Regions from separate parts of the Afipia massiliensis genome, predicted to be linked through region 1. Evidence: predicted binding sites of a transcription regulator. Region 1 holds the regulator's gene; the other holds the start of a gene.
What was found. Region 1 encodes LexA, which represses DNA repair genes until DNA is damaged. Its sites were predicted from a motif close to TGTTCNNNNTGTGTTCNG; they were not measured.
Positions count from the first base shown of each region.

Region 1 (8,373 bases):
AGCTGCCGGGCTGCCGCGTGCGCGCCACGGTGAAGGTCAAAGGCCCCACCGGCGTCGAGATGGAAGCGCTGACCGCCGTGTCGGTGGCGTGCCTCACCATCTACGACATGGTGAAGGCCGTGGAGCGCGGCATCCAGATCGAAGCCATCCGCCTGGTCGAGAAAAAGGGCGGAAAATCCGGTCACTACCTGGCCGATTACTGAGGAGCGTCCTATGGCGCTGATGCCGGTCGCCGACGCCTATGTCGCCGTTCTCAAGGACGCCAGCGCCCTTCCCGAAGAAACCGTTGCGCTCACCGATGCGTTTCATCGCACGCTCTCCCGCGACGTTGCAGCCCTTCGCACCCAGCCGCCCGTCGCGCTGTCGGCGATGGATGGCTACGCGGTGCGCGCGGCGGATGCGGTGCCGGGCGCGCGGCTGAAAGTGATCGGCGAAGTCGCGGCCGGACGGCCGTTCAATCAAGCCATTGGCGCGGGACAGGCAGCGCGCATCTTCACCGGCGGCGTTGTTCCCGGCGGCGTCGACGCCGTCGTCATTCAGGAAGACACCACGCGCGACGGCGAGTTCGTCATCGTCAACGAAGCCATCGCAGAGGGAAAGAACATCCGCCCCGCCGGCATCGATTTCCGCGAAGGCGACGTGCTGCTGCCGCGCGGTTCGTGGCTCAATGATCGCGCCCTGGCGTTAGCCGCAAGCATGAACCATCCGCAGTTGCCGGTGCACCGCCGCCCGAAGGTCGCGATCCTCGCCACCGGCGACGAGCTGGTCGCGCCGGGCACGACGCCCGGCCCCGGCCAGATCGTCTACAGCAATCTGTTTTCTCTCAGCGCACTGGTGCGAAGCGAAAGCGCGGAGGTCATCGATCTCGGCATCGCGTGCGACACGCTTGAATCCACCGCGAACGGAATCAGCCGCGCACGCGACCTCGGCGCGGACGTTCTCGTCACCACCGGCGGCGCGTCGGTCGGCGATCACGATCTCGTTCAGGCTGCGCTGAAAGCCGAAGGCTTCGACATGGCCTTCTGGAAGATCGCGCTGCGCCCCGGCAAACCGATGATGCACGGGCGGCTCGACACGATGCGCGTGCTCGGGCTGCCTGGAAATCCGGTGTCGTCCTATGTCTGCGCCTTCCTGTTTCTGGTGCCGCTGATCCGCGCGCTCTCGGGGCGGACGAGCGTCGATCATCTGCTTGAACGCGCCGTGCTTGGGCGCGAATTGCCTGCCAACGACAAGCGGCAGGATTATCTACGGGCGCGGCTCACGCCCGGCAGCGACGGCTTGCCTGTCGCAACCTCCGTGGGCGCGCAGGACAGCTCGCTTGTAGCCAATCTGGCCGCGTCCGATGCGCTGATCGTCCGCGCCCCCCATGCGCCAGCCGCCCCGGCTGGCTCGCCCTGCACGATCCTCCGGCTTCCCGGCTGATCCCTAAACCCTCCCGCCGTTCACGAGAAATTAAGGGGTTGCGGAACACATATGGAACATATAGTGTTCGTTCATGATTTGTTTCGAGTGACTCGCACCCCTTAAGTGTCCTTCCCGTACTTCTTTCAGTGGGATCTAAAGAGGCGCGGCATCGGCTCAAAACTCGAGATTCTAGGGATCGGGGACCAATTCAGATGCTGACACGCAAACAATACGAGCTTCTGCGCTTCATCAACGAGCGGCTCAAGGAAGCTGGTGTTCCGCCCTCCTTCGACGAAATGAAGGACGCGCTGGACCTGCGTTCCAAGTCCGGCATCCACCGGCTCATTACCGCCCTTGAAGAACGCGGCTTCATCCGCAGGCTCGCCAACCGGGCCCGCGCCATCGAGGTCATCAAGCTTCCCGAACTCGGCGCCAATCCGGGCGGCGCACGCCGCGGCTTCACCCCGAGCGTCATCGAAGGCAACCTCGGAAAGGTTCGCGCGAACACCTCCGCCGGTCCCGACGAGGATGTGAGCTACCCCGTTTCCGTACCGGTCATGGGCCGGATCGCGGCAGGTACACCGATCGAGGCGCTGCAGACCCGCAGCCACACCATCAGCGTGCCGCCCGACATGCTCGGGTCCGGCGAACACTACGCCCTCGAAGTGCGCGGCGATTCCATGATGGAAGCTGGTATTCTCGACGGCGATACCGTGCTGATCCAGCGCAACGAGAGCGCCGACACCGGCGACATCGTGGTGGCGCTGATCGATGAGGAAGAAGCCACCTTGAAGCGCTTCCGGCGCCGCGGTGCGTCCATCGCGCTCGAGCCTGCCAACGCGGCTTACGAGGTCCGTATCCTTCCGCCCAATCGCGTGCGCATTCAGGGCAAGCTGATCGGGCTCGTTCGGAAGTATTGAGTTCGGTTTGGCACGAACTGAAAAAATGGTCCGGCGCCATTCCGGGGCGCGAGCGCTTGCGAGCGAACCCGGAATCCAGAAACTGCTTCCACCGAACCCTGCTGGATTCCGGATCAACCCGCTGCGCAGCCTGTCCGGAATGACAGCGCGATCAATCATCAGGCTGGAGATCACTTTCCGTCGGCGTGGCGTCGACCGGCTGGACCGGACGGTTTAGCCGGACAGCAGAGACGTCAGACTCGTCTTCAACATTTGCCGGTGACCAGGGCCGATCCACGCCGCGCGGCCGGTTAGCCGTGATCGCGTAGCCGTCCGCTGTTTTGCGCAAGGCCAGCGTCCCTCGCCTGCGCAGCATCTCCTGATCCAGCACCATGGCCGCGCAGTCGGTGGGCGGTTGCCGAAGCGTCACGATGACCGCGGCCCGCGCGCAATCGTCCGCGAATGCGTCAGGCTTCAGTGTCAGCGCAATGGTCGAACCATCCGCCGCCTGCACCACGCATCCGGACGTGTCGCACGAGACACCGTCGGTCAGCGACGCATCGATTGCCTTGCGCATGTCGGCATCGGCCGCGAGCCATTCGCGCGACAGGAACGCGTCCTTTCCGGTGCGCATCAGGCGCAGCCTGCCGTCCTTCCCCCGCACCGCGACCGTATGTCCGTCTCCGGCAACAAGGATGTCCGGCTGCGGCGTGGTCAGTGCCCAGACCGTTGCCAGCGCGATCAGCCCTGCGCCCGCCCAGCGCAGCGGTGTCCGTAGCAGGCCGAGCGCGATGATGCCTGCGCTCATCACCGCCAGCGGGCCGGTCCCGAATGACGCGATCCGCCCGATGGCGCCCGGGAGCGCGGCAACCCATTGCGCTACCGCCACCATCCAGCCGATGCCGACATCCATCAGCCGCCAGAACAGGCCGTCGAATCCGAACGGCATGGCGAGCAGTCCCAGCAGTCCGGCCGGCATCACCAACACTGAGACCACCGGCATCGCCGCGAGATTGGCCAGCACGCCGTAGGGCGTGACGCGATGAAAATGAAACGCCGCGTAAGGCATGGTCGCAAACCCTGCGACGAGCGATGCCAGCGCCAGCATCGTGATCTCACGCCCGCCCCAGAGCGCCGCGCGCGCCACCTGCGCATTGTCAGGTGACGCAAACAGATTCGGCATGCCGATCTGGACTAGCGCGACTAATCCCAGCGTCGCCGCGAACGACATCTGGAAGCTCGGATGCACCAATGCTTCCGGCGCGATCAGCAGCACGATCATGGCCGCCACGGCGAGCGTGCGAAACGTGATCGCGCGCCGGTCCACCATCACGGCGATCAGCACCACCGCCGTCATGAAGAACGAGCGCTGCGTCGCGACTTCCGCGCCCGACAGCAGAAGATAGAAGGCGGCGGCGAGCAGCGCCGCAACGGCCGACCATTTCTTGATCGGGAACGTCACGGTGAGCGCGGGAAACAGCGCCAGTAGCGCACGCACCGCGAAGAACACGACGCCCGCCACCACCGCCATGTGATAGCCGGAGATCGACAGCACATGGCCGAGCCCGGAAATGAACATGGCGTCGTTGACCGGGGCGGAGATCGCATCGCGGCGTCCGGTGAGCAACGCCGTTGCAATGGCGCGGTTGTCGCCGCTGAGCACGCTGCGAATGCGCGCGTCGATCGCATCGCGCATGCCCTGCATCGTGGCTGCATAGCGCAGATAGGTGCCGCCACTGCGCGGCGCCTCGACGGTCTTGATCGCGCCCATGGCGAAGCCTGATGCGCCGATGCCTTGGAAATACATATCGCGTCCGAAGTCGTAACTCCCCGGACGCAGCGGCGAGAGCGGCGGCAGCAGTCTCGCCTTGAGCTCAACAAAGCTGCCAACCGCAGGCGCAGTGCCTTTCTTGACAGACAGCCGCACGCGCTCGAGTTTGATCCCGCCGCGCGGCGATTCCATTTCTTCGACACGCAGCACGAAGCGATCGGTGCGTTCGCGCTCGTCGCGGGTTTCGACAAAGCCCTTCATCGTCACCGAGAACATCGGACGCGCCAGCACACCATGAGCGACGCGCGCGGTTTTCAGCGCCGCCGTCGCGAAGCCCGCGGACAACGCGGCCAGCATCACCACGAGAGGAAAGATGCGACTCCGCCGCGCGAAGAACGCAGCGACACAGAGCGCGAGCGCCGTGACAGCAGCGACCGAGGCCACAGGCTCGCGATCCACCGCGAAGTAAGCGGCGATGCCCGCGCCGAACGCGACCGGCACCCACGGCAACAACCGGCCCGGCCCGGCTTCCGCCGCGACCCAGTTCCGGATCTTTTCAGTCAGAAATGCGGATCCGCGCTCGGCGGCATCGCCGGCATCTGCGCGCACGGCACCGCGCGGCGGCCATGTGATGGCCCGCCCCGCCCGGCCTTGGGATCGCGTCTGATGCTCGCCCCCGCCCGCCATCGCTTCGCTCCGGCATCGCTTTCGCAATGCTAGCGGAAGCGATCAGCCAAACCAGCGGAACGGATACAGAATGGACGCATATATTCTTTAGATGCCCCGTCCTGAAAAATTGACCGGAAATGCGGTCATTAAAACGAGAGACAGGCCGTCATTGCGAGCGAAGCGAAGCAATCCACCTTTGGGAAAACAAGAACTGGATTGCTTCGTCGCAAGTGCTCCTCGCAAAGACGAAGTACGAAAGCTTGCAGCGCGTCGGTATCTCTAGCTCCCTGCCGAGACCTTGGCCCAGGTGTCGCGCAGACCGACGGTGCGGTTGAAGACCAGCTTGCCCGGCGCGGAGTCCTTGTCGCGGCAGAAATATCCCTGCCGTTCGAACTGTATCGCGCCTTCGAAATTGTCGCTCGCCAGCGCCGGCTCCAGCATCGCGGTGACGGTTTCGAGCGACTCCGGATTGATCTGCGACGCGAAATTCGCGGCGTCGGGCTGTGGCGTGGTGAACAGCAGATTGTAAAGCCGCACCTCCGCTGGCACAGCTTCCGTCGCGCTGACCCAGTGGATCGTCGCCTTGACCTTGCGTCCGTCGGGCGCATTGCCGCCCTTGGTTGCGGGATCGTAGGTGCAACGCAGTTCGACCACCTCGCCTGCCGCGTTCTTGATGACGTCGCGGCAGGTGATGAAATAGCCGTAGCGCAGCCGCACCTCGCGGCCCGGCGCCATACGGAAGAACTTCTTCGGCGGCTCTTCCATGAAATCGTCGCGCTCGATGTAAAGCTCGCGGCCGAACGGAATCTGCCGCGCGCCCTGCGACGGATCGTCGGGATGGTTGATAGCTTCGAGCTTTTCGACCTGCCCTTCGGGAAAATTCTCGATCACCACCTTGAGCGGATTCAGCACTGCCATGCGGCGGGGCGCGGTCTTGTTCAATACCTCGCGCACCACGAAATCGAACATGCCGATGTCCACGGTGCTGTTCGCCTTGGCCACACCGATGCGCTTGACGAACTCCCGCAGCGCCTCCGCCGGAATGCCGCGCCGCTGCAGGCCCGCAAGCGTCGGCATGCGCGGATCGTCCCAACCAGACACATGGCCGCCGCGCACCAGTTCGGTGAGCACGCGCTTGGACAGCAGCGTGTAGGTCACGTTGAGACGCGCGAACTCATACTGGTGCGGCCGCGACGGCACCGGAAGATTTTCGAGGCACCAATCGTAGAGCGGCCGGTGATCCTCGAATTCCAGCGTGCAGATCGAATGCGTAATGTGCTCGATCGCATCGGACTGGCCGTGCGCGAAATCGTAGCTCGGATAGATGTTCCACGCACTTCCGGTGCGCGGATGATGCGCATGGAGGATGCGATACAACACCGGGTCGCGCAGGTTGATGTTGCCCGACGTCATGTCGATCTTGGCGCGCAGCACGCGCGCCCCGTTCGGAAATTCTCCTGCGCGCATGCGCGCGAACAGGTCGAGATTTTCATCGACCTGACGCTCGCGGAACGGGCTGTTTTGTCCCGGCTCGGTCAGGGTTCCGCGCGTCAGCCGAATCTCTTCCTGCGACTGGTCGTCGACATAGGCCTTGCCGGTGCGGATCAGGTGTTGCGCCCAGGCATAAAGCTGCTCGAAATAATCCGACGCGAAATGCAGATGCTCGCCCCACTCGAAACCAAGCCAGCGCACGTCGCGCTCGATGGCGTCGATGTATTCCTGTTCTTCCTTGGTCGGGTTGGTGTCGTCGAAACGCAGATGACAGCGGCCGCCGAATTCTTCGGCGATCCCGAAGTTCAGGCAGATCGACTTGGCATGGCCGAGATGCAGGTATCCGTTGGGCTCCGGAGGAAAGCGCGTCACCACGCCCTTTTCACGCCCCGAGGCCAGATCCGCAGCGACAATATCGCGGATGAAATCGCGGCCCGCGGTCGAAGGCGATTCGTCAGTCATTGGTACCCTTTCAACCCAGTGTGGCGGTTCGCAAGCCCGCATCATTTCGCAGCACATTCCTTTGCGCGCTTGCGAACCGAAGCCACACTGGAAATACAGCTTCCAATGTCCTTTTGAATTCGAAGTTCGCTACGGAAGATGCCGCAAAATGGGGCGAACTTCGAATTCAGGACATTGGGCCCTATGTGCCAAATCCGGGAGGCCACGCCAAGTGCCGCCCGGCGGTGACCTGACCGGACGTTTTGCTGGCAGAACCCCGGATCGGGTAACCCGAGCGTGTAAAATCCTCTGCAAATCCCGCTGAGACAGTGTGCCGTTGTTGTGATAAACGCCCGCCGATAACCTGACCGAGATGGATCGAACCGCCCGAAATGACCGAAACCGTTGTTACCCGCTTTGCGCCGTCCCCGACCGGCTTCCTCCACATCGGCGGCGCGCGCACCGCGCTGTTCAACTGGCTTTACGCACGCAAACGGGCTGGCCGGATGCTGCTGCGGATCGAGGATACCGACCGCGAGCGCTCGACCGATGCCGCCATCACGGCGATCCTCGACGGCCTGAAATGGCTCGGGATCGAGTGGGACGACGAGACGATCTATCAGTTCTCCTGCGCCGCGCGGCATCGTGAAGTTGCCGAGCAGTTGCTCGCGGACGGCAAGGCCTATCGCTGCTACGCGACGCCAGAGGAACTGACGCAGATGCGCGAGGCCGCCAAGGCCGAGGGCCGCGCGATCCGTTACGACGGCCGCTGGCGCGACCGCGATCCGTCCGAAGCGCCTGCCGACCTCAAGCCCGTCATCCGCCTTCGCGCGCCCCAGACCGGCGAGACCGTGATCGAGGATCAGGTTCAGGGTCGCGTGGTCTGGCAGAACGAAAATCTCGATGACCTCGTGCTGCTGCGCTCCGACGGCAACCCCACCTACATGCTGGCCGTGGTGGTGGATGATCATGACATGGGCGTCACCCACGTCATTCGCGGCGACGACCACCTGATCAACGCCGCACGCCAGAAGCACATCTACGATGCCCTCGGCTGGACCGTTCCGGTGATGGCTCACATTCCACTGATCCATGGCCCGGACGGCTCCAAGCTGTCGAAGCGGCATGGCGCGCTCGGCGTCGATGCCTATCGCGCCCTTGGATACCTGCCGGAAGCGCTCCGGAACTACCTCGTGCGTCTCGGCTGGAGCCACGGCGATCAGGAAATCTTCTCGACCGAGGAGATGATCAAGGAGTTCGACCTGCCGGCGATCGGGCGCTCCGCCGCGCGGTTCGATTTCGCCAAGCTCGAAAACCTCAACGGCCATTACATCCGCAACGCCGACGACAAGGCGCTGGTGGCGGCCTTCGAGGATGTGCTCCAGTTCGTCCCCAACGGCGCAGCCATCCGCGCCAAGCTGAACGACACGACCCGCGCCCAGTTGCTTGCGGCCATGCCGGGCCTGAAAGAGCGCGCAAAGACCATCATTGAGCTGATCGACAGTTCGAACTTCATCTTTGCCGACCGGCCGCTGGAGCTCGAGCCAAAGGCCGCAGCGGTCCTCACGCCCGACACGCGCAAGCTGATCGGGGAACTTCGCTCGGTGCTGGAAACGGTCACTCCGTGGGCAGCAGATACCGCCGAGGCCGCCATGCGAACCTTTGCCGAGGCAAAGAACCTCAAACTCGGAGCGATTG
Region 1 is NZ_LBIA02000001.1:4,029,060-4,037,432, forward strand. Features, by position in the region: gene moaC (cyclic pyranopterin monophosphate synthase MoaC) at 1-203, shown strand, start outside; gene YH63_RS19400 (molybdopterin molybdotransferase MoeA) at 214-1,422, shown strand; gene lexA (transcriptional repressor LexA) at 1,617-2,324, shown strand; gene YH63_RS19410 (ComEC/Rec2 family competence protein) at 2,476-4,761, opposite strand; gene YH63_RS19415 (glutamine--tRNA ligase/YqeY domain fusion protein) at 5,023-6,696, opposite strand; gene gltX (glutamate--tRNA ligase) at 7,068-8,373, shown strand, end outside.

Region 2 (8,373 bases), 400 kb from region 1:
CGATGTCGGCCGTAGATTACAGGCAGCGATGGTGATCGCCGGGAAGCGGTGCAACGGCTCACCGAACTTGTCGAGCGACAACGGCTGAACGTGAAACTGGATGTTGGCGCGCTCCTGACGCGCATCGGAGCGCGTGAAGATACCGAGCTGCGACGGCGCCATGGTCAGCGGTCCACGCCGCCGCAGGAGATAATCGACGCCCATCCAGCCACGCCGGAACAAATTGTAGTAGGTCTCGTTCAGAGTGCGCACGCCCTCGACCTTGTAGATCGCGCGTTGCTGCAAATGATCCTGCAGGTTGCGGCCTACGCCTTGCCGGTCGAGCACGGTGTCGATGCCGAGTGGCGACAGCCATTCCTGCGGGCCAATGCCGGAGCGATGCAGCACCTGCGTCGATCCGATCGAACCCGAGCACAGGATCACTTCGCCTTGTGTCCGTGCCTCGATGGTTTCACCACCCTGGCTGAAGCGCACGCCCACGGCGCGGCCGTTCTCGACGATCACCCTGTCGACCAGCACATTGGTTTCGAGTCGAAGATTAGGCCGCGACAATGCGGGCTTGAGAAAACCGCGCGCCGAGGACCAGCGCCGTCCGCGTTTCTGGTTGACGTGGAAGTATCCGATGCCTTCGTTGTCGCCGGTATTGAAGTCCGGCGTCTTGCGGATGCCCATTTCGTGCGCGGCGTCTCCGACGGCATCCAGCACTTTCCATGACAGGCGCGGCGCTTCGATCCGCCAGCCGCCCCCGGTGCCGTGGTGCTCGCTCTCGCCAAGAAAATGATCTTCAAGTTTCTTGAATGCGGGCAGCACATCATCCCAGCCCCAGCCGGTCAATCCAAGCTGCCGCCAATGGTCGTAATCCGCGGCCTGTCCGCGCATGGAGATCATGGCGTTGATCGCAGACGATCCGCCGATCACCTTACCGCGCGGATAGGCCAGCGCGCGGCCGTTGAGCCCGGCCTCCGGTTCGGTCTTGAACATCCAGTCGGAGCGGGGATTGCCGATGGCGAACAAATAACCGACCGGAATGTGAAACCAGATCCAGTTGTCCTTGCCGCCGGCTTCCAGAATCAGCACGCGCTTGCGCGGGTCGGCCGAGAGGCGATTGGCAACGATGCAACCGGCGGTACCGGCACCGACGACGATGTAGTCGAAATCCCCCTCGAGACGTTTCACCATTCCCTGTCCTGCATTTCTCTATTCAAATTGGAGACTTTTCTTCTTATGGCCCCGGCCGGGGTTCGCTGTACAGTGTGGTTCCGCGCAATTCCCGTTTGCGCGGATGTTGGGTCCCTTGCGGGCTCATGCTAGCTTTTGTCGTCTTGATCCTGTGAGGTTACCGCCGTGCCTATCCTCAACCGCATCGCCGATCTGCAACCCGAAATCATGGGCTGGCGCCGCGAGCTGCACGCGCATCCGGAGTTGATGTACGATGTGCACCGCACTGCGGCATTCGTTGCCGACCGCCTGCGGGAGTTCGGTTGCGATGAAGTTGCGACGGGTCTCGGACGCACCGGTGTGGTTGGCGTCATCAGGGGGCGAAAGCCCGTCAATGGCGGCGACCTGAAAGCCATTGGTCTGCGCGCCGATATGGACGCGCTGCCGATCGAGGAAGAAACCGGCGTCGCCTATAGCTCGACCGTGCCCGGCAAGATGCACGCCTGCGGCCACGACGGTCATACCGCGATGCTGCTGGGGGCGGCACGCTATCTCGCCGAGACACGGAATTTCGCGGGTGATGCCGTGATGATCTTCCAGCCTGCCGAGGAGGGCGGTGCGGGGGCCGAAGCCATGATCAAGGACGGCCTGATGGATCGCTTCAAGATCGAACAGGTCTACGGGATGCACAACTCACCGGGCATGCCGATCGGCACGTTTGCGACGCGTGTCGGACCTGCGATGGCGGCGACCGATCACATCAACATTCATATCGAAGGTCTGGGCGGACATGCCGCGCGTCCGCACAAGAGCATCGACTCGGTGCTGGTCGGCGCGCAATTGATTACCGCTTTGCAGTCGATCGTCTCGCGCAGCGTCGATCCGCTCGACGCGGCGGTGATTTCGATCTGCGAGTTCCATGCCGGGAACGCCCGCAACGTGATCCCACAAACGGCAGAACTGTTTGGCACTGCACGGACGCTGACGCCCGAGGTGCGGGACCTGATCGAGCAGCGGGTGCGTGAGGTCGTAAACGGTGTTGCGCAGCTTTCGGGTGCGAAGATCACGCTCGATTACGAGCGCAGCTATCCGGTGCTGGTCAATCATCCTGCCGAAACTGGCATCGCCGCACGGGTCGCGGCGGATATTGCAGGTGAGGGCAATGTCAGCTCCGAGATTCCGCCCGTAATGGGCGCGGAAGATTTCGCCTACATGTTGGAAGCACGGCCCGGCGCCTTCATTTTTATCGGCAATGGCGACAGCGCCGGGCTTCATCACCCGGCCTATAACTTCAATGATGACGCCATCATTTATGGCTCGTCCTACTGGATCAAGCTGGTCGAGACCCAGCTCGCAGGCTGACCCGGGCGAGCGGAGGCCGGAACTGCTTCGCGCCGTTTACGTCGTAGGAACGAAGCGCAACACCTCGCGTTGAGAGGCCGGAAGCATCCCGTCACCATCAACCCGAGTGAGGACGCCATGTCCGCAGCAAAAGACAAAGACCTCAACGACCTGTTCCTTGATACCCTCAAGGACATGTATTTCGCAGAAAAGCACATCCTCAAGGCGCTGCCGAAAATGGCCAAGGCCGCGCATTCCAGTCAACTGCGCGCTGCGTTCGAGAAGCATGAAGGCGAGACAGAAGACCATGTGGAGCGGTTGGAGAAAATTTTCGATCTAATGGACAAGCCGGCCCGAGGAAAAACCTGCGAGGCCATCCAAGGCATTTTGGATGAAGGCAAGGAAATCATGGACGAGTACAAGGGCACCGAAGCTCTGGACGCTGGCTTGCTGGCGGCGGCGCAGGCGGTCGAGCATTACGAAATCGCGCGCTATGGAACCCTGAAGGCATGGGCGACCAAGCTCGGCATGGCCGAAGCGGCGAGGCTGCTGGATGAAACCCTTAAGCAGGAACACAAGACGGACGAGGCGCTGACCAGTCTGGCCCTTGCCGCAGTGAATTCCGAAGCGATGGCGGCCTGACAGCCGTTTCGGCAAGCGATCATGCCTCTGGCGTCCCGTCAGGGACGCCGGAGGGTGCCGCATGAGCGGTGAAAGCGGCGAGCTGTCCGTTAGTCTGTTGTTTTAAAATAGAAAACTTAATCTGCGGGAGTCCATTGACTCCTTGGCCTCTCTTAGCTTTATATTAGAACATATCATGAACAAATAAGGTCGTCACTCGTTCAACCAACTGCGGGTGACGGACCCAGAAACCCAGGAGCGGCGCATGACCGGCGCGCGCATAAACACGCTTGCGTCCCTGCGAGGGACCATCGGCCGCCTGGAAGGCGACGCCGGTGGGCTTTCGCGCGTGGCGCTGGGCCACGCCGAAGCGGACGCCCTGTTGCAGGGCGGGCTGGTGCGCGGCGCGCTGCATGAGGTGTTCGCCGAGAGCGGCCGCCACGGCGCAGCAGCGACGGGGTTCATCGCGGGTCTTGCCCATCGCCTCGCAGGGCGGAGGCCGCTGGTGTGGGTCCGGCAGGATTTTGCGGAACGGGAATCCGGCGCGCTGTCGATGAGCGGCCTGAATGAACTCGGTCTCGATCCACGCCTGCTGGTGACGGTGCGGGCGACAGATGCCGAGACCGCGCTGCGCGCCGCAGCCGATGCGCTCGCCTGCGATGCACTGGGTGCGGTGGTGCTGGATGTCTGGGGCGAGGTGCGCCAGCTCGATCTGGTGGCGAGCCGCAGGCTGACGCTTGCCGCGCGCGCCTCGAATGTCGCGTGTCTGGTACTGCGCACGGCGGCGGTGCCATCCGCCAGCACAGCGGAGACGCGCTGGGCGGTGCGGTCAGCACCATCACTGTCCGCGATGGAAGCATGGGGCGCGCCACTGCTCGACACGCAGCTTGTTCGCAACCGTCACGGCCAGACCGGACGATGGATCATGGAGTGGAAATGTGATGAGGGCCTCTTCCGTGAACCGGCGACGTATTCTCAGCCTTTGGCTGCCGCGCCTGCCGACCGACCGATTGAAGCGCCAGCTTTCGGGGCAAGACGCCGCGCCGGATGACACGTGTCCCTGCGTCGTTGTCGCGAAGCTGAACAACGCGCTGCAGATTTCGGCGCTGAACGATGCCGCTGCGGACATTGGTCTCGAGAAAGGTCTGCCGCTGGCCAATGCGCGCGCGGTCTGTCCCGAGGTGCAGGTGTTCGACGCCGACGAGGCGGCGGACAGGAGCCTGCTGGAAGCTGTCGCCGACTGGTGCGACCGCTTCACGCCGCTGGTGGCGCTCGATCCGCCTTATGGTCTGTTTCTCGACATCAGCGGCTGCGCGCATCTGTTCGGCGGCGAGGCCGCGATGCTGCGAACGGTCTGCGCGTTGCTGGCGCGGCAGGGTTTCATCATCAACGCGGCGATTGCGAGTACGCCGGTTTGCGCGCGGGTCATGACGCAGGCCACGCGAAGTTGCATCGTCCCCGATGGCGAGGAAGCGCGCGCCGTCGCGCCGCTGCCGGTGTTCGCGCTCGGCGCCGATGATGGGATCACGCGCGGGCTGCGCCGTGCCGGCTTGAAGACCATTGGCGATGTCGCGTCGCGTGCGCCGCATGAAATTTCCGCGCGGTTCGGGGCTGCGTTCACCAGCCTGTTGCAGCAGGCGCTGGGGCAGGGCGATGCGCCGATTTCGCCGCGTAAGCCGCCACCGGATTTTATGGTGGAGAAGCGTTTCGCCGAACCGGTCGCGACCGACAACGTGATCGCGGCGATCTTGTCGGGTCTTGCGCAGATGCTGGTCGCCGCGATGGACAAGCAGGGCAAGGGCGCGCGCCGTCTGGAGGCGAGTTTTTTCCGCACCGACGGCGCGGTGCGCACCATCGCGGTGGAGACGGGACAGCCCGTCACCAAGGTCAATGTGGTCGACCGTCTGTTTCGCGAACGGCTGGAGGCGCTGGCCGATCCGCTCGACCCCGGTTTCGGCTTCGATCTTATTCGTCTGTCAGCCGGCCGCGTCGAGATCGTGGTCCAGGAGCAGCGTGACTTCGACACGCGTGCGCAGGACAACGATGAAGTCGCCGCATTGGTCGATCGTCTTGCCGCGCGCATCGGCGGCAAGCGTGTCGTGGTGCATCTGCCACTGGACACGCACATTCCGGAACGCGCTGTCATCGCGGCACCCGCGCAGCAAAATCTTGCTGTGGCTTCCGTTGCGGAATGGCCTGTTCGTGCCGAGGCCGAGCCGCCGCTGCGCCCGCTGCGTCTGTTCGAGCGACCCGAGGAAATCGAAGTCATGGCGGCCGCCGTTCCTGACGGACATCCGCCGCGATTCAAGTGGCGTCGTGCGACCCATGCGGTGGTACGGGCGGAAGGCCCGGAACGGATCGCCATGGAATGGTGGAGGCACAAGGGAGAAGCCCTAACGCGGGATTATTTCCGCGTCGAGGATGCGGAAGGCATGCGCTTCTGGATCTATCGCGACGGTCTCTACACCGAACCTGTGTCTGAGAAAGATGAGCCCGTTCCTCCCAAATGGTTTGTGCACGGGTTGTTCGCATGAAAGCCACCGACTACGCGGAAATCGGCATTACGACCAACTTCTCGTTCCTGCGCGGCGGATCGCAGCCGCAGGAATATGTGAAGCGGGCCAGCGAGCTTCTCTTGCCGGTCATTGGCATTGCTGACCGCAACACCTTGGCCGGTGTCGTCCGCGCCTACAAGGAACTCGAAAATCCCGAGGTCACATGCAAGCCGAAACTGCTGATCGGATCGCGTCTAGTGTTCGAGGATGGGACGCCGGACATCCTGGTCTATCCCCGTGACCGCGCCGCCTATGGCCGGCTATGCCAGTTGCTGACCCGCGGCAAGCTCGCGGCCGGGAAGGGCGAGTGTCACCTCACATTCGATGACCTGCTGGACTTTGCCGAAGGGCAATTGCTGATTCTGACGCTGCCGCATCGCTTTGATGTCCCGGCGGCACTAAAGATTCTCGATCGATTGAAACGCAGTCGCGCCGATGGTGTCTGGTTTGCGGCAAGTCTGCTGTATCGCGGCGACGACAGGCGGCGTCTGGCGAAGCTTCAGCGCATCGCTTCAACGGCCCGCGTTCCGCTGCTCGCGACCAACGAGGTGCTTTATCATGACCGGGCGCGCCGTCCCCTGCAGGACGTCCTGACCTGTATCCGGGAAAAGACGACGATCATGAGTGTCGGAAAACGGCTCGAAGCCAATGCCGAACGGCATCTGAAACCCGGCTATGAGATGGCGCGTTTGTTTCGCGATTATCCGGATGCGGTTGCTGAAACCATGCGCTTTGCAGAGCGCATCACCTTTACGCTCGGCGAACTCAAGTATCAGTATCCGGATGAACCTGTTCCGCCGGGCAAGACGGCGCAGCGGCATCTTGCGGATCTCACCGAGGCGGGCATCCGGCATTATTTTCCGGGCGGGATCGACCAAAAGCTGCGCGCGACAATCGGCAAGGAACTCAAGCTGATCGAGAAGCTTGGATACGCACATTACTTTCTGACAGTTCACGACATCGTTTGCTACGCGCGCTCGCAAAACATTTTGTGTCAGGGTCGAGGTTCGGCAGCGAATTCCGCCGTCTGTTATATGCTTGGCATCACTTCGGTGAATCCGGCCGAGACTGACGTGCTGTTCGAGCGCTTTATCTCCGAGGAACGGCTGGAGCCACCGGATATCGATGTCGATTTCGAGCACTCGCGGCGCGAAGAGGTGATGCAATATGTTTACAGGCGCTACGGCCGTCATCGTGCGGCGATTGTCGCCACCGTCATTCACTATCGCCCGCGCAGCGCGATCCGCGATGTCGGCAAGGCGCTTGGCCTAACGGAAGACGTCACGGCGGCGCTGGCTGATACGGTGTGGGGAAGCTGGGGCACAGATGTCAGCGATATGCAGATCAGGCAGGCAGGCTTCGATCCCGGCAATCCGATGATCCGCCGTGCTGTCGAGCTCGCCACTGAATTGATCGAATTCCCGCGGCATCTGTCTCAGCATGTCGGCGGCTATGTGCTGACGCAGGATCGGCTCGATACCTATGTGCCCATCGGCAACGCGGCCATGGACGACCGCACCTTCATTGAATGGGACAAGGACGACATCGATACGTTGAAGATGATGAAGGTCGACGTGCTGGCGCTTGGCATGCTGACCTGTATCCGGAAGTGCTTCGACCTGATCGCGGATCACAAGGGCAAGCGGTTCGAACTCGCGGACATCAAGTCGGAAAACGATGACAGCGATAAAGTGTTCGACATGCTGTGCAGGGGCGAATCTCTCGGCGTCTTCCAGGTTGAGAGTCGCGCGCAGATGAACATGCTGCCGCGTCTGAAGCCGCGCACCTTCTATGATCTTGTCATCGAGGTCGCCATCGTGCGGCCCGGCCCGATCCAGGGCAACATGGTGCATCCCTATCTGAAGCGCAGAAAGATGAGGCCGGAGGAGATCGAATATCCTTACCCAAAAGGCGGGAACAAGGACGAACTGAAGCAGGTGTTGCACAAGACTCTCGGCGTGCCGCTGTTTCAGGAACAGGCAATGCGCATTGCGATGGAGGCCGCGGAGTTCACACCCGAGGAAGCCAATGGCTTGCGACGCGCGATGGCGACATTTCGTAATGTCGGCACGATGCCGAAATTCGAAAGGCGGATGGTCGATCGCATGATCGCCCGTGGCTACGATCCTGAATTTGCGGTGAGTTGCTTCGACCAGATCAAGGGCTTCGGCAGCTACGGATTCCCGGAAAGCCACGCAGCCGCATTTGCGCAGCTTGTCTATGTGTCGTCATGGCTCAAGCATTATCACCCCGATGCCTTTTGCTGCGGGCTGCTCAACTCGCAGCCGATGGGCTTCTATGCGCCGGCGCAGATCGTCGGCGATGCGCGCAAAAATGGCGTCGAGGTGCGCGAGATCGATGTGTCGTTCAGCTTTGGACAAAGCACCCTGGAAGAGGGGTCTGGAGATTATTGCGCCGTCCGGCTCGGCTTTCGTCAGATCGACGGTTTCGAAGTGTTCGATGTCGATGACAGGCTTCCCGAGAAGTTTGGAAAATCCGAGAAAAAGCCGCGCAAGGATTACTGGGATCAGCGGATCGTTGCCGCCCGTGCGCAAAAGCCGTTCGCCTCGCTGGAAGATTTTGCGCGCGAGACGCGGCTGCCGAAACGTGCGCTGACCCTGCTGGCCGATGCCGATGCGTTCTGCTCTCTGGGTCTCGACCGGCGTGAAGCCCTGTGGACGGTGCAGCGTCTGCCGGA
Region 2 is NZ_LBIA02000001.1:4,426,460-4,434,832, reverse strand. Features, by position in the region: gene YH63_RS21305 (GMC family oxidoreductase) at 1-1,179, opposite strand, end outside; gene YH63_RS21300 (M20 aminoacylase family protein) at 1,345-2,520, shown strand; gene YH63_RS21295 (ferritin-like domain-containing protein) at 2,638-3,141, shown strand; gene YH63_RS21290 (ImuA family protein) at 3,386-4,171, shown strand; gene YH63_RS21285 (Y-family DNA polymerase) at 4,062-5,654, shown strand; gene YH63_RS21280 (error-prone DNA polymerase) at 5,651-8,373, shown strand, end outside.
Region 2: YH63_RS21290 (ImuA family protein) is a predicted target of LexA. The motif match lies at 3,306-3,323, and genes of this name have one in related genera.